DNA from 3 places in the Streptomyces sp. NPDC097595 genome. Region 1 is predicted to be linked to each of the others. Evidence: riboswitches for the same ligand, from Rfam matches in the RefSeq annotation. Region 1 holds a riboswitch; each other region holds the start of a gene.

Region 1 (6,655 bases):
GTCCGCCTCCGTCGGTGCCGACCAGGCGCGCCGGTGCGGGATGCGGCCCAGGCGTACGACGTCCAGGACGCTCAGCTCGTCCTGGGTGGCGGCGTGCTGGTCGACCACCGCGACCCGCTGGGCCACCGCGCGGCGGCCGACGCCGGGCAGCGGTTCGCCGTCCAGCGTGACGACGCCCGTGTGCGGGGCGAGGACCCCGGCGAGGATGCGCAGCAGCGTGGACTTGCCGGAGCCGTTGGGGCCGATGAGGCCCACGGTGGTGCCGGGCTCCGGGGCGAGGGTCACGCCGTCCAGGAGGAGGCGGCCGCCGGCTTCCCGGGCGACCCGTTCGGCCCGCAGGCCCTCGGCCGTCGTCCCGGTCATGCGGGCCGCCTGGTGCGGTAGAGGACGGCGACGAAGGCGGGCACGCCGATGAGGGCGGTGACGACGCCCACCGGGACCTCCTGGGGGTCGAGGACGGTCCGGGCGAGCGTGTCGACCCAGACGAGGAAGACGGCCCCGGCGAGCGCGGTGACCGGCAGCAGCCTGCGGTGGCCCGAGCCGGTGAGGGCGCGGGCGGCGTGCGGCAGGACCAGCCCGACGAAGCCGATGGCCCCGGCCGAGCTGACGAGCGCGGCGGTGAGCAGCGCGGTCGTGCAGAGCAGCACGGTCCGCACGCGGGCGACGTTCACCCCGAGGGCGGCGGCCGCGTCCTGCCCGAAGGCGAAGGCGTCGAGCGTACGGGCGTGGCCCAGGCAGATCAGCAGGCTGACGGCGAGGACGGCGGAGCAGACCCACACATCGGTCCAGCCGACCCCGCCGAGCGAGCCGAGCAGCCAGAACAGCACGCCCCGGGTCTGCTCGGCGTCGGCGGCCGTCATGACGACGAACGAGGTCAGCGCCGAGAACAACTGCATGGCGGCGACGCCGGAGAGCACGACCCGGTCGGTGGAGCCGCCCAGGGTGTGGCTGAGCAGCATCACCAGCGCGAAGGAGCAGAGCGCTCCGATGAACGCCCCGGCCGGCAGCGTCACCGCTCCCCCGCCGACGCCGAGCACGACGACCAGGACCGCGCCGGTGGACGCGCCGGAGGAGACGCCGAGGACGAAGGGGTCGGCCAGCGGGTTGCGCAACAGGGACTGCATGACGGTCCCGCAGACCGCGAGTCCCGCCCCGCAGACGGCGGCGAGCAGCGTACGCGGCATGCGCAGGTTCCAGATGATGCCGTCGCGGATCGGGCTGAGCCGGACCTCGCCGATGCCGAGGTGGGCGGCGACGGCGGACCAGACGTCCATGACGGAGATCCGGGCCGGTCCGATGGTGACGGCGACCGCGACGGACAGGGCGAGCAGCACGAGGCCGCCGGTCCACAGGAGGCCGCCGCGCAGTCCGCGCAGCCGGAGGCGTGCGGCATCCGGGGTCTTTGCGGGAGGCGCCTCGTCGGGTGGGGCGGTGAGCCGGTCGGTGGCCGTCACCCCGCGAGCCCGAAGTCGCGCAGCCCGGCGGCCACCAGCTCCACGCCCTCGACCGTGCGGATGGTCGGGTTCATGGCCTGGCCGCTGAGCAGGACGTAGCGCTTGTGGCGTACGGCGTCCATCTTCTTCGTGACCGGGTTGGACTCCAGGAAGGCGATCTTCCCGGCGGCGCTCTCGGCGGTCTGGGACTTGCGGGTGAGGTCGCCGATGACGAGGACGTCCGGGTTGCGGTCGGCGACGGTCTCCCAGTTGATCTGGGGCCATTCGTCGTGCGTGTCGTCGAAGGCGTTCTTCAGGCCCAGCTCCCGGGTCATGATGCCGGGCGCCCCGCAGCAGCCCGCCAGATAGGGGGACTCGGAGTTGGCGAACCAGTACATGACGGAGGTGCCGGACGCGTCGATGCCGTCGGCGGCCTTCCGGATACGGTCCTGGAGCCGCGCGACCAGCTTCTCGCCGCGCTCCGGCACGCCGAACACCCGGGCCAGCTCGCGCACTTCGGTGTAGACGCTGTCCATGGTGAGGGCGCCGGTGCGGACGCCGTCGCCGTCCTTGGTGTTGTCCTTGGCGGTGCAGTCGGCGGGCGCGACATAGGTGGGGACGCCCAGCTTCTCGAACTGCTCGCGCGGGGCGACGCCGCCCTTGGCGAGGGTCGACTCGAAGTCGGCGGCGACGAAGTCGGGCTCCTGGTCGAGGACCTTCTCGGAGGAGGGCCGGTTGTCGGCGATCCTCTTCACGCCCGCGTTGGCCTTCTCCAGGCCCTTCATCACCGGGTCCGTCCAGGTGGCGGTGGCGGCGATCCGGTCCTGGAGACCGAGCGAGAGCAGGATCTCCGTCGTGCCCTGGTCGACGGAGACCGCGCGCCGGGGTGCGGCGTTCACGGTGACGGTGCGCCCGCAGTTCTTGAGCGTGACCGGATAGCCGTCCGCCTTGCCCGCTGCGTCGGCCTTCTCGGACGGGGACCCCCCGCAGGCCGTCAGCAGCAGGAGTGCCGTGGTGAGCAGGGCGGCGGAACGGACGGGGCCTATGAACGGCACGGGGTATACCTCGGCGTCTCTGGGCCCATGCGCGGGGCCCGCTGTACGGTCCGCCGCCCGGTCCCGGACGGCGGTCGCCAGCAGGTCTTCGGACTCGGGTTCGTCCGGGCGGGACGCCTTCCCGGGAGACGCCGGGTCTCCCAGTGGCCGTGGCCCCGCCCGTCCCCCTCACCGCTGCGCGTCAGTTCCGGATTCGCACCGGATTCCCTGACCCCTACGTGGAGTTCGACTGGCTCCGGGGAAGCTATCACGGGCGTCCGCGCAGCTCAGAGCCGCCCCCAGGGGCTCATGGACGTTGCAGGGCCACCACCGCGTTGTGCCCGCCGAAGCCGAAGGAGTGGCTGACGGCCCGGCGGACGGGCCGTACCAGCGGCACCTTGGTGACGCAGTCGATGTCGAACCCGGGCGCGGGTGCGTCCAGGTTGGCGACCGGCGGGATCACCCCGCGCTGGAGGGTGAGGATCGTCAGCCCCGCCTCGATCGCCCCGGCCGCGCCCATGCAGTGCCCGAGCACGCCCTTGGGGGCGGTGACGGGCGGGCGGTGCGGGTACACCCGGCTGATCAGCGCGGCCTCGGCGGCGTCGTTGCGCAGGGTCGCGGTGCCGTGCGCGTTGACGTGCTCCACCTCGTCGGCCCGCCAGCCCGCGTCGCGCAGGGCGGCCTCGACGGCGGCCCGGGCGATCCGCCCGTCGGGGTGCGGGCTGGTGGGGTGGTGGGCGTCCGTGGTGGCGCCGGTGCCGGCGAGCAGGGCCCGGGGTTCGGCGCCCCTGGCCTCCGCGTCGGCGGCGCGTTCCAGCACCATGACGGCGGCGCCCTCACCCATGACGAGTCCGGCGCGGTCGGCGGCGAAGGGCCGGCTGAGCCGGGACAGGTCGCCGTCCGCGAGGGCGGCGGCCCCGGACCGGGCGAAGCCGGTCATGGCGATCGGGAAGAGCGTCGACTCGGTCGCCCCCGCGATGGCCACGTCGCACTGCCCGGAGGCCAGCAGGTCGCGGGCGACGGACAGCGCGGTGACGCCGGACGAGCAGGCCGTGCAGGGGGCCATGCTGGGGCCGGTGGCCCGCATCTCGATCGCGATCTCGGCGGCGGGCATGTTGGGGATGGTCAGCAGGACCCCGGCGGGCGAGGTCGCCTCCGGGCCCTTCCGCTCCAGGACCAGCGCCTGGTCGGTGAGGTGCGCGGAGCCCCCGCTGCTGGTGCCGACGACGACCGCGACGCGGCTGCCGTCCCAGCCGGCCGGGTCGAGCCCGGCGTCGGCGACGGCCTCCCGGGCGGCCAGGACGGCGAACTTGACGTACCGGCCCATCCGGAAGGCGGTACGACGGCCGATCTCGGCGTCCAGGTCGATGCCGTCGACCACGCAGGCGAAGCCGATCGCGCACCCGGCGAGCGCGGGAACGGTGCGCGCCGGGCTCACGGCGGCGCACACCCCCTGCCAGGTGGACTCGGTGTCGTTGCCGACCGGGGTGATCATGCCGAGCCCGGTGACGGCGATGGCCGGTGTCCTCATCGGACGCCGGCCGACGCGTGGAGGTGGGCCGTGAGCTCGGCGAGAGTGGTCCCCCGGGTCAGGGCGCCGGTGTCCAGCTCGACCCCGGTGGTCTCCCGGAGGACGACGGCGAACTCGGCGGCCGCGAGGGAGTCCATGTCCAGGCTGTCCATCGTGGAGTCCGGAAGGATCTCGGCCACGGGCACCTTGAAGGTACGGCTGAGTACATCGGTGATGCGGGGGTGGATCGTGCTCATGGTCTCCCTTTCCTCATGCCCATCCGGCGGGGTGCCCGGCGCCGGCGCGCACGGCCCCGACGCCGGAACAACTGAGCAGCGTCGCTCCGGTTACGCCTTGCGGCGAACCGATTCGCCAACGCCCGTCCGGGACGCCCCGGACCATCGCGCGAACACGGCGACGGTCGTCCAGTAGGCGAGGAGGACGGCCCCCGCCCCGAGCCCCCGCACGGCCCGTGCCGCACGGCGTGTCCGAGTGCCCCTCATCGGCCCGCCTCCATGTGCCAGTGGGCCTCCGGATCGTCGTACGCCTCGGCGTAACCGGCGCCGGTGATCGGCCAGTCGGCGAGCAACTCGTCGGGGAAGGCGAAGGAGTCGGCGAGCCCCGGGAGGTGGGGGGCCACCGCCTCGATGAGCCGTTCCGTGTGGTCCGTCAGCGCCTCCGCCTGACTGGTGCTCAGATGGCCGGCCGCGAGCAGGTCACCGCTGTCGCGCGCGACCCGGCCCAGGGCGAACAGCCGGGCCAGCTCGCCGAGCCGGTCCCGGTCCGCCCCGGCGGGCAGCGCCTCGACGGCCTCCGCGTACGCCTCGGCCGCCTGCCGGCAGGCGTGCGCCTCGACCCCGCGCAGCGCCGGGCCCGCCGCCGCGTTCCAGCGGCCCAGCGGGTCGCCGTGCGCCATCCCGGCCGCCCGGGCCCCGGCGCGCGCGAACCACAGCTCCTCGGCGCACCCCAGGAGCCGGACCAGGAACCGGAGGTCGGTGAGGTCGCCGTGGGCCGGGGCGGCGGGCTCGTACGCGGGGCGGTCGGCGAGCAGGGCGGCGGCGGCCCTGGCGTGGACGGCGAGGTTGTCGCCCTCGGCGGTGATGGCGCCCTCGACGCCGGTGACGAGCGCGGCCATCCCGTTGTTCTCCAGGAGGCCCTGGGCGCCGCAGCGTTCCCGGGACTCCACGATCACCGCCCTGGCCTGCCAGGTGATCCAGCCCTTGGCGATGTCCACAAGGCGCTCGGCCGCCTCCCGCCCGGCCTCGGGCCCCGCCTGGGCCGCCTCCCAGCGGTCCAGGACGCGGCGGTGCAGCAGGCTCATGGCGAAGACCGTGGCCATGGCTTCGGCGAGCGGCCCGTGGTGGGTGCGGTACGCGAGCACCGGCAGCCGCGCCCCGCGTCCGGCGGAGACCTGGCGGTGGCCGCCGTACCGCACCGCGACGGCCAGCGTGGCTCGCGCGGAGCCGACGGCGCTGGCGCTCATGGAGATCCTGCCGGTGACGACCCGGGCGATGGAGGCGAGGAAGCGGCGCCTGCGGCCCTCGATGGCGCTGCGGAACTCCCCGTCGTCGTCGATCCGCCCCTGCGGGCCCGTCAGCAGCGCCTCGCGTCCCACGAAGACGTGGTCGAACGAGGTGAGGCTGTGGTCGACGGGGCTGCCCATGCGGGCGGGCAGCCTGCGCACCCGTACGCCCGGCAGCGGCCCGGTGGCGTCGGTGAGCGGCACAAGCAGCAGGAACACCCCCCGGTCGGCCCCGCCGGCCAGCAGCCGCGCGGCGACGAGCCCCGTCTTGGGGCCGCCGGGCTGCCCGGTGTTGGGCATGAACTTCTGCGCCCCGCAGTGCGGGGTGTGCAGCACGAATCCGTCGCGTACGGGGTCGTAGGAGGCGGTCGTCTCGACGGCCGCCGCGTCGTTGCCGTGCGCCACCTCCGTACACAGGAAGGTTCCGGTACGCCGCAGCGCCAGGAAGTCCGACAGGTCGCGGGGGCTGTCGGCGATGTGGTCCAGGAGGCTGCCGAGGAAGAGGTTGTAGTGGATGCCCGCGATGGTGGCGAGCGCCGGGTCGACCGGGGCGAGCCACTCGTGCAGGGCCGCCAGCGCCCGGAAGTCGGAGGCCGGGCGGGCGGCGCTGTCCAGGGAGTCGTTGAGGGTGCGCAGTCGTGCGTACGCGCGGGCGAGCCGTTCGTCCGGGGTGCCGCCGGCGGCAGGGCCGGGCGGCAGCCGGAACGGTTCGGTGGCGACGAGCCGCCGCCAGAAGCCGTGCTCGCGGCGGGCATCGGCGCCGAGGAGTACGGAGGTGAGCGGGCGCGCGAGGGGATCGGCGCCGGTGAGCGTGGTGGTCATACAAGGCTGAACGACCGGCGTACGGTCAGGACACCGCGCTCGTGCAGATGTTCACCGGCCGGAGGGGCGAACCCGTTCGAAGCAGAGGGCGACGTTGTGCCCGCCGAAGCCGAAGGAGTGGCTGACGGCCCGCTCGACGCGCAGGCGGCGCGGCTCCTTGGTGACGCAGTCGATGTCCCAGTCGGCGGGCGGCGCGTCCAGGTTGGCGACCGGCGGGACGACCCCGTGTTCGAGGGTGAGCACGGTGGCGGCGGCCTCGATCGCGCCGGCGGCGGCCAGCGTGTGCCCGAGGACGCCCTTCGGGGCGGTGACCGGGGGCCGGTGCGGGAAGAGC
Region 2 (6,655 bases), on a different contig from region 1:
CTCCGCCCGGGGTGGGGTGCCCTCGGGCGGGCGCGGCGCGGGCCTGGTGCGCCGTGTGGTCACGGCCCTTCGGGCGGTGGTGAGGGGTCGCGGGCGGACAAGACGCAGCCTGGAGTCGCGCGGGGTACGGGACGTCACGGGAGCAGTCTTGCCCCTGACGGCCCGAAAGCCCAAACGGAACCCGGGTCACCGGCGTTGACGGGGCCGCGCACCGCCCGGGACCAATCGGCCGAACCGGCGCATCACCTCACATCAGGGGCGTGAGGAAGCGGCGCACGGTCTCTTCGTAGTGGGCCGGGTCGGCGTTCCACATCGCCGCATGCGGAGCGCGGTCCACGGTGTGCAGCGAGACCGTGTCGGGGCGGGTCGCGGCAAGCCGGCGGGAGTGCACCCAGGGCGCCAGCGTGTCGTCGGGGCCGTGGAAGATCAGCGTCGGGACGTGCAGGGTCGCCGGCAGCGAAGTCTCCAGGAGCCCCGTGCCGTGCAGTCCGGTCTGCCCCTGCGCGGCGCGGACGGCCAGCGGCAGCAGCGCGGCGGGGACCCCGCGTGCGGCGGCCAGGCCGCGCAGGGTGTCGTTCCAGTCCAGGACGGGCGAGTCGAGGACGAGGCCGGAGATCCGGTCGCGGAGCGCGGAGCCCACGCAGGCGTGCAGCGCCATGGACGCGCCGGTGGACCAGCCGTACAGGATGACCTGCTCGGCGCCGTTGCGGACGGCGAAGCGGATCGCGGCGTCCAGGTCGCGCCACTCGGACTCGCCGAGGTGGCCGAGGCCGTCCGGGGAGCGGGGGGCGCCCGGGTCGCCCCGGTAGGCGAGGTCGAGCACGGGGAACTGCTGGTCGTGCAGGAAGGGGACGAGGTTCAGCGGGTGCTCGCGGGTGGCGCCGATGCCGTGGACGGTGATGACCCAGGTGGGGCGGGGCGCCGGGACGTACCAGGCGGGCAGTTCGCCCAGCTCGCCCGGGATCCGCACCTCGCGGAAGGCCAGGCCGAGCGCGCTGCCGGGGTCGCCGCTGTACACCTGGGGCGTGAGGCGGACCTTGTCGCCGGGGGCGAGGATGCCGTGGTCGACGCGTTCCAGCCGGCGCACGACGGTGTCGGCGGCCTGGTGGGCCCGGTCGATCACGGGGCCGACGACGGCGAGGACGTCCTTGCCGGTCAGCCCGTACGTGCCGGGGCGCAGCGAGGTGAGGGACCGGGTCAGGGTGACCTGTCCGGCGGCCGTGGCGTGGACGGTGAGTTCGCGGTCGGCGGGGAGCGGTCGGCCGGGCGGCGTCCTGAGGGCGACGTCGCCGGCGAACCGGCCGGCCGCGACCGCTGCCGCGCCGGCGCCGATGAGTGTGGTGACGGCCGCTGCCGTCGCGGTAACCGGGCGCACACCCTCAGTGTCGGGGTCCGGGCGCCGCGATGCCAGTGGGCAGGGCCGTCCGGTGCGGCGTCAGCGCTGCCCGTATCCCTTCAGCGCCTCCAGGACCTCGCCGAGCTGGTCGCCCGACAGCAGGGCCGGGGTGCGGCCGGGTACGGCGCTCGCGGTGAGCCAGACGTGGCAGAGCCATTCGAGCTGGGCGGTGCGGTCGTACGCCTGGTCGAGGGTGGCGCCGTAGGTGACGGTGCCGTGGTTGGCGAGCAGGCAGCCGGTGCGGTCGCGGAGGGCGGTGAGCATGTTCGCGGCGAGTTCGGGGGTGCCGTAGCGGGCGTAGGGGGCGACCCGGACCGTGCCGCCGAGCATGGCGGCGGCGTAGTGGACCGGGGGGACCTCGGTGACGAGGGTGGAGACGGCCGTGGCGTGGACCGCGTGGGTGTGCACGACGGCCCTCGCGTCGGTGTTCCGGTAGACGGCGAGGTGCAGGGGAAGTTCGCTGGTGGGGGCCAGTGTCCCGTAGGTCTGGTTGCCTTCCGGATCGACGCCGGTCAGGTCCTCGGGGCGCAGCCGGTCGTACGGCACTCCGCTGGGCGTGACCAGCACCGTGTCGCCGACCCGCAGCGAGACGTTTCCGGAGGTTCCGACGACCAGTCCCTCGGCCGCCGTGCGGCGCGCCGCGGCGACGACCGCCTCCCATCCCCGGGCGATCGCGTCGTGCCGTCCGTCACTCATCCGAAGATCCTTTCCGGGCCCCGCCCGGCCACCGTCGCGGGGGTCACCGCAACGCCCTTCTCAGTTCATCTTCCGTTCACTCAAGTTGCCTACGTTCCACGTGCCAATGACGTCGAACGATTGCCTGGGTAAATGGAACACATCACGCTGCTGCTCGCGATAGTGATCGTGACAGCTCTAGTGTTCGATTTCACGAACGGTTTCCACGACACCGCCAACGCGATGGCCACGACCATCTCGACCGGCGCACTCAAACCCAAGACGGCGGTCGCGATGTCCGCCGTTCTCAATCTGGTCGGCGCGTTCCTGTCCGTGGAGGTCGCCAAGACGATCTCCGGCGGGATCGTCAACGAGGACGGCCTCAGAACCGAGGTCATCTTCGCGGCGCTCGTCGGCGCCATCCTGTGGAATCTTCTGACCTGGCTGGTCGGGCTCCCGTCCAGCTCCTCCCACGCACTGTTCGGCGGCCTCATCGGCGCCGCGGTGATGTCCGCCGGCTGGTCGTCGGTCAACGGCGGCACCGTCGTCACCAAGGTGCTGCTGCCCGCCGTCGCCGCCCCGATCGTGGCCGGCGCGGCCGCGCTCCTGGCCACCAGGCTCACGTACCGGATCGGCGGGAAGATCCGTAACGACGCCCAGGAGAAGGCCACCGCCAAGGGCTACCGGGCCGGCCAGATCGCCTCGGCCGGGCTCGTCTCGCTCGCCCACGGCACCAACGACGCGCAGAAGACGATGGGCATCATCACCCTGGCCCTGGTCACCGGTGGGGTCCTCTCCCCCGGCTCCAACCCGCCGGTCTGGGTCATCGTCAGCGCCGGCCTGGCCATCGCGCTCGGCACGTACCTCGGCGGCTGGCGCATCATCCGCACCATGGGCAGCGGCCTGACCGAGCTGAAGCCCCCGCAGGGCTTCGCCGCCCAGACCAGCGCGGCCACCGTCATCCTGGCCTCCTCGCACCTCGGCTTCTCCCTCTCCACCACGCAGTCCTGCTCCGGGGCCGTGATGGGCGCGGGCCTCGGCCGTAAGGGGGGTGTGGTCCGCTGGTCCACCGCCACCCGGATGTTCGTCGCCTGGGGCCTGACCCTGCCGGCGGCCGGTCTGGTCGGTGCGGGCGCCGAGTTCCTGACGAAACAGGGCACCTGGGGCGTCGTGGTCGTCGCGGCCCTCCTGATCGCCGGCTCCGGGGCGATCTGGGTGCTCTCGCGCCGCAAGCCCGTCGGCCACGGCGATGTCGCACCCGGCACCGAGGACACGGCCCCGGCCGAGCCCGCCGGTGTCGTCACCCAGGCCATCGCGGCCGTGAGCCCGCCGCCCACCGTGGCGCACGACCTCGCCGCCACCATCCCGGCGCCCGCCGCACCCGTCGCCGCCGATCCGGCCCGACCCGCCACGGTCTGACAGACCCCGGTACTCCGGTAAGGACACCCCGTATGAACATCGACTGGGCAGCTCTGGGCACCGTCTTCGGCGTCTCCCTCGTCGCCACCGTCGCCCTGGTGGGCCTCTTCACGCTCGGCATCGTCGGCCTCTCCAAGCAGCCGGAAACGGCCGCGCAGGGCGGTCCGGCGGGCTCCTCGCTCCTGTTGGCGCGCGCCGGGGCGTACGTCTGCTTCGGGCTGTGCGCGGCGGCGGTCGCGTACGGCATCTATCTCATCGTCGCCTGACGCGACACCCGCTCCATCGGGCCGGACGCACCTCGTGCGCGTCCGGCCCGATGTGCGTCCGCCCCCACCCTGCCGTCGCAGGTCAACGGCGAGTTGACGGGCGTTCGCGGGGCGTGGTGGACTGCCGGAGCCATTACGGCGACAGCAGAGGAAGCCGGTGCGAATCCGGCGCGGTCCCGCCACTGTCACCGGGGAGCGGTCCCCCACCGCACGTCACGGCCCGCGCGAGCGGGCTGGAAGACCGGGGGAATCCGCCGATCCGGAAGCCAGGAGACTCTTGTCGCCGTCACGTCGAACCAGGGCGCGGACCCTGAGTGAGGACATATCGCCATGCCCGGCTGCCGTGCGCCCCTCTCCCCACAGCCTCTGTCGGCGGACTCCGGTACGGCCGGCTGAACCGTGCGTGCCGATCGCATCTACGCGTACGGCGCCACCGCCGGCCTGATCGGCGACCTGCTGCTCGGTGACCCCCGCAGGGGCCACCCGGTCGCCGCCTTCGGGCGGGCCGCCGCGGCCGTCGAGGACCGGCTCTGGCGCGACCACCGCGGCCGGGGCGCCCTGCACACCCTGATCTGCGCCGGGGGCGCCGCCGCGGGCGCCGCGCTCGCCGCCCGCGCCCTGCGCCGCCACCCCGCCGCTTCCGTGGCCCTGACCGCCGCCGCCACCTGGTCCGTCGTCGGCGGTACGTCGCTGGGGCGCGAGGCCCGGGCCATCGGCGGGGCGCTCGACGCGGGGGACATCGAGCTGGCCCGGGAGCGGCTGCCGCACCTGTGCGGGCGCGACCCGCAGGCGCTGGACGGCCCCGGGATCGCGCGCGCCGTGGTGGAGTCCGTCGCCGAGAACACCTCGGACGCGGTGGTCGGCGCCCTCGTCTGGGGCGCCCTCGCCGGGGTCCCCGGGCTCGTCGGATTCCGCGCCGCCAACACGCTCGACGCGATGGTCGGCCACAAGTCGCCGCGCCATCTGCGGTACGGCTGGGCCTCGGCCCGGTTCGACGACCTCGCGGGCTGGCCCGGCGCCCGGCTCACCGCCCTGCTCGCCGTGGCCTCCGGCGGCCGCCCCCGCGAGGCCGTTCGGGCCTGGCGGGCGGACGCCGCGACCCACCCGAGCCCCAACGCGGGGCCCGTGGAGGCCGCGTTCGCCGGGGCGCTCGGCGTACGGCTGGGCGGGACCCTCGCCTACGGCGGCCGCGTCGAGCACCGGCCCGTGCTCAACGGGGAGGCCGGGCGCGCGGTGGAGACCGGGGACATCGAGCGCGCGGTGCGGCTCTCGCGCCGGGTGGGCGTGCTCGCCCTCGGCGTCAGCGTGGCCGCCCGGCTGGGCGCGGGGGCGGTCGCGCGCCGGGCCCGCAGACCTCGTACACCTGGACGGAGAACGATATGAGCGGCGGACTGCTGGTCGCCGGGACCACATCGGACGCGGGCAAGAGCGTCGTCACGGCGGGCATCTGCCGCTGGCTGGTGCGCCGGGGCGTGAAGGTCGCCCCGTTCAAGGCGCAGAACATGTCGCTGAACTCCTTCGTCACCCGCGAGGGCGCCGAGATCGGCCGGGCCCAGGCGATGCAGGCCCAGGCCGCCCGCGTGGAGCCGACCGCCCTGATGAACCCGGTGCTGCTCAAGCCCGGCGGCGACCGCTCCAGCCAGGTCGTCCTGATGGGGCGGCCGGTCGGCGAGATGAGCGCCCGCGGTTACCACGGCGGGCGGCAGGAACAGCTGCTGTCCACCGTCACGGACTGCCTGGAGCAGCTGCGGAGCACGTACGACGCGGTGATCTGCGAGGGCGCGGGCTCGCCCGCCGAGATCAACCTGCGCCGCACGGACATCGTGAACATGGGCATCGCCCGCGCGGCCCGCTTCCCGGTCGTGGTGGTCGGGGACATCGACCGGGGCGGGGTCTTCGCCTCGTTCTTCGGCACGACGGCGCTGCTCGCTCCGGAGGACCAGGAGCTGATCGCGGGATATCTGGTCAACAAGTTCCGGGGCGACGTCTCGCTGCTTGAGCCGGGGCTCGACATGCTGCGGGACCTGACGGGCCGTCCCACGTACGGAGTGCTGCCCTTCGCGCACGGGCTCGGCATCGACGAGGAGGACGGGCTGCGGGTGTCGCTGCGCGGCACCGTACGCGAGTCGACGGTCGCCCCGCCGCACGGCGAGGACGTCCTGCGCGTCGCCGTGTGCGCGATCCCGCTGATGTCGAACTTCACCGATGTGGACGCGCTGGCCGCCGAACCGGGCGTCGTCGTCCGCTTCGTGGACCGGCCCGAGGAGCTGGCCGACGCCGACCTCGTCATCGTGCCGGGCACCCGGGGCACCGTGAAGGCGCTCGCCTGGCTGCGTGAACGCGGCCTCGCCGAGGCGCTGCGGCGGCGCGCCGCCGAGGGGCGGCCGGTGCTCGGGATCTGCGGCGGCTACCAGATCCTCGGCGAGCACATCGAGGACGACGTCGAGTCGCGCGCCGGGCAGGTCGACGCGCTCGGGCTGCTGCCGGTGCGCGTCCGCTTCGACCGCGAGAAGACCCTCGCCCGGCCGACCGGCGAGGCGCTCGGTGAGCCCGTCGAGGGGTACGAGATCCATCACGGCGTCGCCGATGTGCGCGGCGGTGAACCGTTCCTGACGGACGGCCGCGGCACCCCGCTGGACGGCTGCCGGTCCGGGGCCGTCTGGGGCACGCACTGGCACGGTTCGCTGGAGAGCGACGCCTTCCGCCGCCGGTTCCTGGCCGAGATCGCCCGGCTCACCGGCCGCCGCTTCGTGCCCGCGCCCGACACCTGCTTCGCCGGTCTGCGCGAGGAACAGCTCGACCGCCTCGGCGACCTGATCGAGGAACACGCGGACACCGACGCGCTCTGGCGGCTCATCGAGTCGGGCGCGCCGACCGGTCTGCCGTTCATCCCGCCGGG
Region 3 (6,655 bases), on a different contig from region 1:
ACCCACGTAGTGCAGGTCGGCCTGGGTGACGGTGGCACGGTGGATCTTGGACTTGAACAGAGTACGCAGCACTTTGGACTCCTCCGAGACGGCTCCCTGCCTGCTTTCTGCAGGTCAAGGGCGGTCTCAAGTGTACACCGGCACACCCCGAACGATGTTTATGAGGAACATCGCTCTGGTCAGGTGAGGCAGCTTCCCACCTGGGGCTATTCCGTCACTCAGGCGCCTGTTGAAACGATCGCCCGGGAATGTGCGGGGACACACCCTGACCGGATACTGACTTCACTGATGACCCATCAGGCATGCAGGAGGTCCCTCTGCACACGGACGGCGTGCGGACGTGGGACGCATCACCGACCTCTCAGGCACCGACATCGCTCCGGTTCAAGGAACGCGACCCCCTTTTGACCATCAGGGCGCGATGCTCGACCGCTCCGAGAGGTGAGCTCGTCAGGTACCAGTCGTCCAGGCCGCACGGCAGCGTGGAACTCGCGAGCAAGGCGCGTCAGCGCCGGCGCCGGCCCGCCCGGGCTGAAGCCGAGGTCACGCGCCCCTGCGCACTTGCGTGCGCCGCTCCTCCATTTCGCACTGTCCCACCGCTGGCGAACCGACCTCGCACACCGTGAAGGAGAGCCGTTGACGCCGACTGAGGAAGTGCTCCAGGATCTGGCTCAGCCCTCGAACGTCTCCGTCCAATCCGATGACGCACTGGTCGGCAAGGTGAAGGCCGCCATAGCGACGGACGACAAGAAGCGGAAGGAGAACGAGGACGAGCAGCTCAGCCCCCACATAGGACACGATCTAAGCAACCATGTAACGTACTGCGAGCCGTCCCAGGGAATGCGTTCACAAGCTTCATCAATTCCAAAAATAATAGGAGCCGCGGCAGGAATGCCGCGGCTCCTATTATTTACTTCTTTCTCGTGAGGTAGTAGGTATCCCGCACATCGGGATCCGACGTCAAGAAGAACAGGCGAAGTTCTCCCTTCTCACCTCTATTGATCCCAATGTCCCAAACCGCCTCTTTTGGCGGAGGTTCCGTGCGAGATGCGGCATCGTTTGGATTGAGTTCAGTCGCCGACCTCGCGCCTTCAGCCAAAGAACCCTTTTTCCCTTTACTGATAGCCGAGGTCGCCTTGACCTGAATCACCCACCCATCCCCTACGGTGTTCCCGCCTCTGTACGCTCCGGGCTCCAACAGGCGCCAGGACCCCGGACCCGACATGCGCCAGGCATCGTCGAAAGCGAACTCCTGCCCGTCAAGCTTCTCCACGACCGCGCGGTGCTCGGGCTGCAGTTTCAGAGAACTACCCTTCCAACCCGCCCAAGTCCCGTATATATCAGCGGCAGTCACCTTGACGGGGGATGGGGGCGGGTCGGTACGACTATCCACGCAGGAACTGAGAGTCAGCACCCCGACACATGCCATTGCGAGTCCAGCGGCTGGCACGTGTCTCACCGCTCAGGCTCCCGCATCACGATCTGCTCACTCCACCGAAAGGTCATCTTCATATCTCTTTGTCCGTTTGGAAACAACGCCCCGGTACGATTAGACAATGCCATGGCCCCTGGATCCTTAGCACCGCCTTCGTAGCCCTCCTTGGAAACCCCTCGCGTCAAGGACTTCTTCGTCATCATATTCGTGAGGATGAACTCCACCTTCCCCCTCTTGGACTGCTTATCGTATCCAGTCACTGTGGCTTTGAGGTTGAAGGAACCAAGGACGGCGCGAGTGGCACCTTCCGAGTTATTCGGGGAGTCACCGACGAACAATTGTGCGGCAGCGGATGACAATTCACCTGCCATCAAGTCAGTGAGGGATAGATTATTCATCGCCGCCCCATATTTGGTCTTGTAATCGAGGCCCTTGATAGTCTCACCGATTTTCACCCCCTTGCGATGTGCCAGGTAATCACGCACAACCGACAACCATATGTGACGCTTCACACCTTCTGTTATCTTGTCGTTTTCGTCGAACTGGTACGCCAGTGGTGTCGCGCCCATGAACCACAGCGCTACCAGCTGAGTGGCAGTCGGATTGAGTATGGCTTCGGCGTCTGGAAAGGATATTCCAGAGCGATAAGCTGCTGTCGCTCGCCTCCCCAACTCGTCCTGGCGCGGGCTGCTGCCGCCGTAATCACAGCTGTAGTAGCAGCCGTTCTTGCCGGTGCCTCCGGGGGCCTTGCCGGCGTCCTTGCGCTGCTCGCCTGTGCGTAGCTCGCTGTGGCCAGTCCCGTCATCGGTGAAGAGACCGGAGGGGTCACTGAAGGTTGACCTGACCCCTTTGGGGCCGACACGTCCGATTATGCCGCGAGTGTGAGGGGGTGGCTTCTTCGTTGCCGTTCCTCGTGCGGCGTCTGGTAGCCGATGGCTGAGTGGAGACGGCGGTGGTTGTAGTACGTGATCCACCGGAACGTGTCCGCCCTGGCCTCGGCCCTCGTCGGCCAAGCCTCCCTTCCTATCTCGGTTTTGAGGCTGCCGAAGAAGGACTCTGCGGCAGCGTTGTCGTAGCAGGATCCGGTCCGGCCCATCGACTGGCGTATGTCCAGCTCACGGCAGGTTTCCCGCATGAGCCTGGACGTGTACTGGCTGCCGCGGTCGGTGTGGAAGATCGCGTTGCCGGCCGTGTGGCCCTGGTGATGGGCCATGCGGAGAGCCGCTTCGGTCAGTTCCGCCTGCATGTGATCGCCGATCGACCAGCCGACCAGTTCCTTCGTGCACAGGTCGATCACCGTCGCCAGGTAGAGCTTGCCTTCCCCGGTGGGCAGCTCGGTGATGTCTCCGACGAGTTTCAGACCGGCCATCGGAGCGGTGAAGTCACGCATGACCAGGTCCTTCGCCGGCACCGCTTTCCTGTCCTGGCGGGTCAGCGACTTGCGTCGCCGCCTGGAGACGCCCTGGATGGCGTGCTCGCGCATGATCCGCGCGACCCGTTTCCTGTTCGCCGTGACGCCCCGGCGGTGCAGGGCCCGGGTCACGCGCAGGGCACCGTAGGTTCCCGACGAGGCGTCGTGGACCTGCCGGATCTCCGCGAGCAGGCCCTCGTCCGAGGTGTTCTTCGCGTCTCTCGCGGGCTGCCGGTTCTTCCATCCGTAGTAGCTGGATCTGTCCCATCCCAGCAGGTCACACACCCTTTTGACCGGGTGTTCCGCGCGGATCTCGTCGACGAAGCGGTAGCGGATCACTGCCCCGTCTCCCGTGCGAAATAGGCGGCCGCCCTCTGCAGGATGTCGATGTCCTGCCGGGCATGCGCCAGCTCGTGGTTCCGCTCGGCCAGCAGCCGGTCCAACTCGCGGACCTGCGCTTTCAGCGCTTCGACCTCCCGGCTCACCGCGGCATCACCGCCGTCGTTGCCGGCAGCCTTGCGCCTCCGGCCCAGCTCACGCTCCACCCACGTGCCCAGCGTCGCCTTATGCACGCCCAGCGACCGCGCGATGTCCGCAACCGGCCGCTCCGGCGAGGAGAGCACCAACTCGACCGCGTCGTTCTTGAACTCCTCCGGAAACTGCTTGCCACGAGCCATGGCCGACCACTTCCACCCGCAGGCCGCCACGCGACCTGCCGTTCAGGTGTCGGCATCGAAGGGGTCACTTCAGCACTGGCCGACACCGTGGACGCCGCCTGGGCCGCCGCCCCCGTCGACGACCCGGCCGCCCGGATCGAGGCATGGGCCACCGCCTTCCGGAGCTGGGCACTGTCCCACCCGGAGGGCTTCCGCCTCATCTACGGCGACCCGGTCCCCGGTTACCGGCCGCCCGAGGGCGGCGCCGCCCCGGATGCCGCCCGCCGGGTCTGCACCGGCATCACGGCGCTCGCCGCCGCCGCGTGGCCGCACGCCGAACGCCGCTACCGGGACAGCGACTTCGAGTGGTCCGACTTCGATCCCGGTCTGCTGGACAAGGTCCGCCCCGCTTTCCCCGGCCTGCCCCCGGCCGCCGTGGCCCTCGCCCTGCGCATCTGGAGCCACCTGCACGGCCTGGTGTCCCTGGAGGTCTACGGTCACATGCAGCGGCAGGCCCTCAGCCCGGAGAAGCTCTTCCGCGAGGAACTGTCCCAGCTCATCCACTCCTTCGTCCTCGCCCCACGGAGCTGAGGACCGGCCGAGGACCGGCGGAGGCCGGCGTGAGACGGGTGTCCCTCCACCCGGCGGCACCACGTAAGGTGGCCGCAGCAGCTGGTTCGCCCCGTCCGCCAGGCGGGGTGTCGCAAGAGGGAACCCGGTGGGAATCCGGGACTGCCCCGCAGCGGTGAGCGGGAACGACCGCCGTCATACGCACTGGGCCCGGGACGGGTCTGGGAAGCGACGGCCAGTAGGTGTCCTCCGGTACGGAGGGCGTGCCCGCGAGTCCGAAGACCTGCCAACTGCCCGCGCACGGACCATTCCGTACGCGGACATTCCGGTGACCTCGTGGGCGGGTCGGCGTACACACCAGACGGAGCAACCGCGCCGCGCCGCGCGAGGACCGTGTCCGTCGGGTCGTCGTCACCTTCGCGCTCTCGTCCCGTCTCCGGGATCTCAGGGATTCATCTCGCGAAGGAGATCTCCGTGACATCCAAGTCCGCAGCCGCGGCAGCACGCGCCACCGTGTACGGCTACCCCCGCCAGGGCCCCGACCGGGAGCTCAAGAAGGCCGTCGAGGGCTACTGGAAGGGCCGCGTCAGCGCGGACGCCCTCCGGCAGACCGCCGCACAGCTCCGGCACGACAACCGGCAGCAGCTCGCCGACGCCGGCATCCAGGAAGTCCCCACCGGCGACTTCTCGCTCTACGACCACGTCCTGGACACCACCGTCATGGTCGGCGCCATCCCCGAACGCCACCGCGAGGCCGTCGCGGCCGACGCGGTGGACGGATACTTCGCCATGGCGCGGGGCACCCAGGACGTGGCGCCGCTGGAGATGACCAAGTGGTTCGATACGAACTACCACTACCTGGTCCCCGAGCTCGGCCCCGGCACCGTCTTCACCGCGGACTCCACCAAGCAGGTCGCGGAGCTCAAGGAGGCCCTGGCCCAGGGCCTCACCGCGCGGCCGGTGCTGGTCGGCCCCGTCACCTATCTCCTGCTGGCCAAGCCGGCCCCCGGTGTGCCCGCCGACTTCGAGCCGCTGACCCTGCTGGACCGGCTGCTGCCGGTGTACGCGGAGGTGCTCGCGGACCTGCGCGCGGCGGGGGCCGAGTGGGTGCAGCTCGACGAGCCGGCGCTCGTCCAGGACCGCACCCCGGCCGAGCTCAACGCGGCCGAGCGCACCTACCGTGACCTCGGCGCGCTCACCGACCGGCCGAAGCTGCTCGTCGCCTCCTACTTCGACCGGCTGGGCGAGGCGCTTCCGGTCCTGGCGAAGGCCCCCGTGGAGGGCCTGGCGCTGGACTTCACCGAGGCCGCCGCCGCCAACCTCGACGCCCTCGCGGCCGTGGGCGGACTGCCGGGCAAGCGCCTGGTCGCCGGTGTCGTCAACGGCCGCAACATCTGGATCAACGACCTCCAGAAGTCGCTGTCCACGCTCGGCACCCTCCTCGGGCTGGCCGACCGCGTCGACGTGGCCGCCTCCTGCTCGCTGCTGCACGTGCCGCTGGACGCCGCCGCCGAGCGGGACATCGACCCGCAGATCGTCCGCTGGCTGGCCTTCGCCCGGCAGAAGACCGCGGAGATCGTCACCCTGGCGAAGGCCCTCGCGCAGGGCACCGGCACCATCACCGGTGAACTCTCCGCCAACAAGGCCGCGCTGGCCTCCCGCGCCGGCTCCCCCCTCACCCGCGACCCGGCCGTGCGCGCCCGGGCCGAGGCTGTCACGGACGCGGACGGCCGCCGCTCCCAGCCGTACGCCGAGCGGGCCGCGGCCCAACGGGCTCACCTGGGGCTGCCGTTGCTGCCGACGACGACCATCGGCTCGTTCCCGCAGACCGGCGAGTTGCGGTCGGCGCGCGCCGACCTGCGGGCCGGGCGCATCGACACGGCGGGTTACGAGGAGCGCATCCGGACGGAGATCCAGGAGGTCATCGCCTTCCAGGAGAAGACGGGCATCGACGTCCTGGTGCACGGCGAGCCCGAACGCAACGACATGGTCCAGTATTTCGCCGAGCAGCTGACCGGGTACCTCGCCACCCAGCACGGCTGGGTGCAGTCCTACGGCACCCGGTACGTGCGTCCGCCGGTCCTCGCCGGGGACATCTCGCGCCCCGAACCGATGACGGTGCGCTGGACCTCGTACGCCCAGTCGCTGAGCGACCGCCCGGTCAAGGGCATGCTCACGGGCCCGGTCACCATGCTCGCCTGGTCGTTCGTCCGCGACGACCTGCCGCTCGGGGACACCGCCCGGCAGGTGGCCCTCGCCCTGCGCGACGAGGTCGACGACTTGGAGGCGAGCGGGACTTCGGTGATCCAGGTGGACGAGCCGGCGCTGCGCGAGACGCTGCCGCTGCGGGCCGCCGACCGGGCGGACTACCTGGCCTGGGCCACCGAGGCGTTCCGGCTCACCACCAGCGGCGTGCGCCCGGACACCCAGATCCACACGCACATGTGCTACGCGGAGTTCGGTGACATCGTCCAGGCCATCGACGACCTGGACGCCGATGTCATCAGTCTGGAGGCCGCCCGCTCCCACATGCAGGTGGCCCGCGAGCTGGCCGCCCACGGCTATCCGCGTGAGGCGGGTCCG

What was found. Region 1 has a riboswitch for cobalamin ahead of ACIQZN_RS10810 (ABC transporter substrate-binding protein). Riboswitches for the same ligand answer to the same signal wherever they lie in the genome.
Region 2: another riboswitch for cobalamin. It lies ahead of ACIQZN_RS15915 (cobalamin biosynthesis protein); the one in region 1 lies ahead of ACIQZN_RS10810 (ABC transporter substrate-binding protein).
Region 3: another riboswitch for cobalamin. It lies ahead of metE (5-methyltetrahydropteroyltriglutamate--homocysteine S-methyltransferase); the one in region 1 lies ahead of ACIQZN_RS10810 (ABC transporter substrate-binding protein).

What each region holds. Positions count from the first base shown of each region.
Region 1 is NZ_JBIWCN010000005.1:300,368-307,022, forward strand. Features, by position in the region: gene ACIQZN_RS10800 (ABC transporter ATP-binding protein) at 1-363, opposite strand, end outside; gene ACIQZN_RS10805 (FecCD family ABC transporter permease) at 360-1,376, opposite strand; gene ACIQZN_RS10810 (ABC transporter substrate-binding protein) at 1,451-2,488, opposite strand; cobalamin riboswitch at 2,550-2,737, opposite strand; gene ACIQZN_RS10815 (beta-ketoacyl-[acyl-carrier-protein] synthase family protein) at 2,775-3,998, opposite strand; gene ACIQZN_RS10820 (acyl carrier protein) at 3,995-4,234, opposite strand; gene ACIQZN_RS10825 (acyl-CoA dehydrogenase) at 4,477-6,321, opposite strand; gene ACIQZN_RS10830 (beta-ketoacyl-[acyl-carrier-protein] synthase family protein) at 6,373-6,655, opposite strand, start outside.
Region 2 is NZ_JBIWCN010000009.1:54,948-61,602, forward strand. Features, by position in the region: gene ACIQZN_RS15890 (hypothetical protein) at 1-63, opposite strand, end outside; gene ACIQZN_RS15895 (alpha/beta hydrolase) at 248-1,375, opposite strand; gene ACIQZN_RS15900 (class II aldolase/adducin family protein) at 1,436-2,092, opposite strand; gene ACIQZN_RS15905 (anion permease) at 2,225-3,490, shown strand; gene ACIQZN_RS15910 (hypothetical protein) at 3,523-3,756, shown strand; cobalamin riboswitch at 3,903-4,033, shown strand; gene ACIQZN_RS15915 (cobalamin biosynthesis protein) at 4,156-5,139, shown strand; gene ACIQZN_RS15920 (cobyric acid synthase) at 5,136-6,655, shown strand, end outside.
Region 3 is NZ_JBIWCN010000001.1:419,982-426,636, reverse strand. Features, by position in the region: gene panD (aspartate 1-decarboxylase) at 1-72, opposite strand, end outside; gene ACIQZN_RS01835 (hypothetical protein) at 637-927, shown strand; gene ACIQZN_RS01830 (hypothetical protein) at 1,456-2,004, opposite strand; gene ACIQZN_RS01825 (IS3 family transposase) at 2,304-3,185, opposite strand; gene ACIQZN_RS01820 (transposase) at 3,182-3,523, opposite strand; gene ACIQZN_RS01815 (TetR-like C-terminal domain-containing protein) at 3,611-4,093, shown strand; cobalamin riboswitch at 4,159-4,378, shown strand; gene metE (5-methyltetrahydropteroyltriglutamate--homocysteine S-methyltransferase) at 4,547-6,655, shown strand, end outside.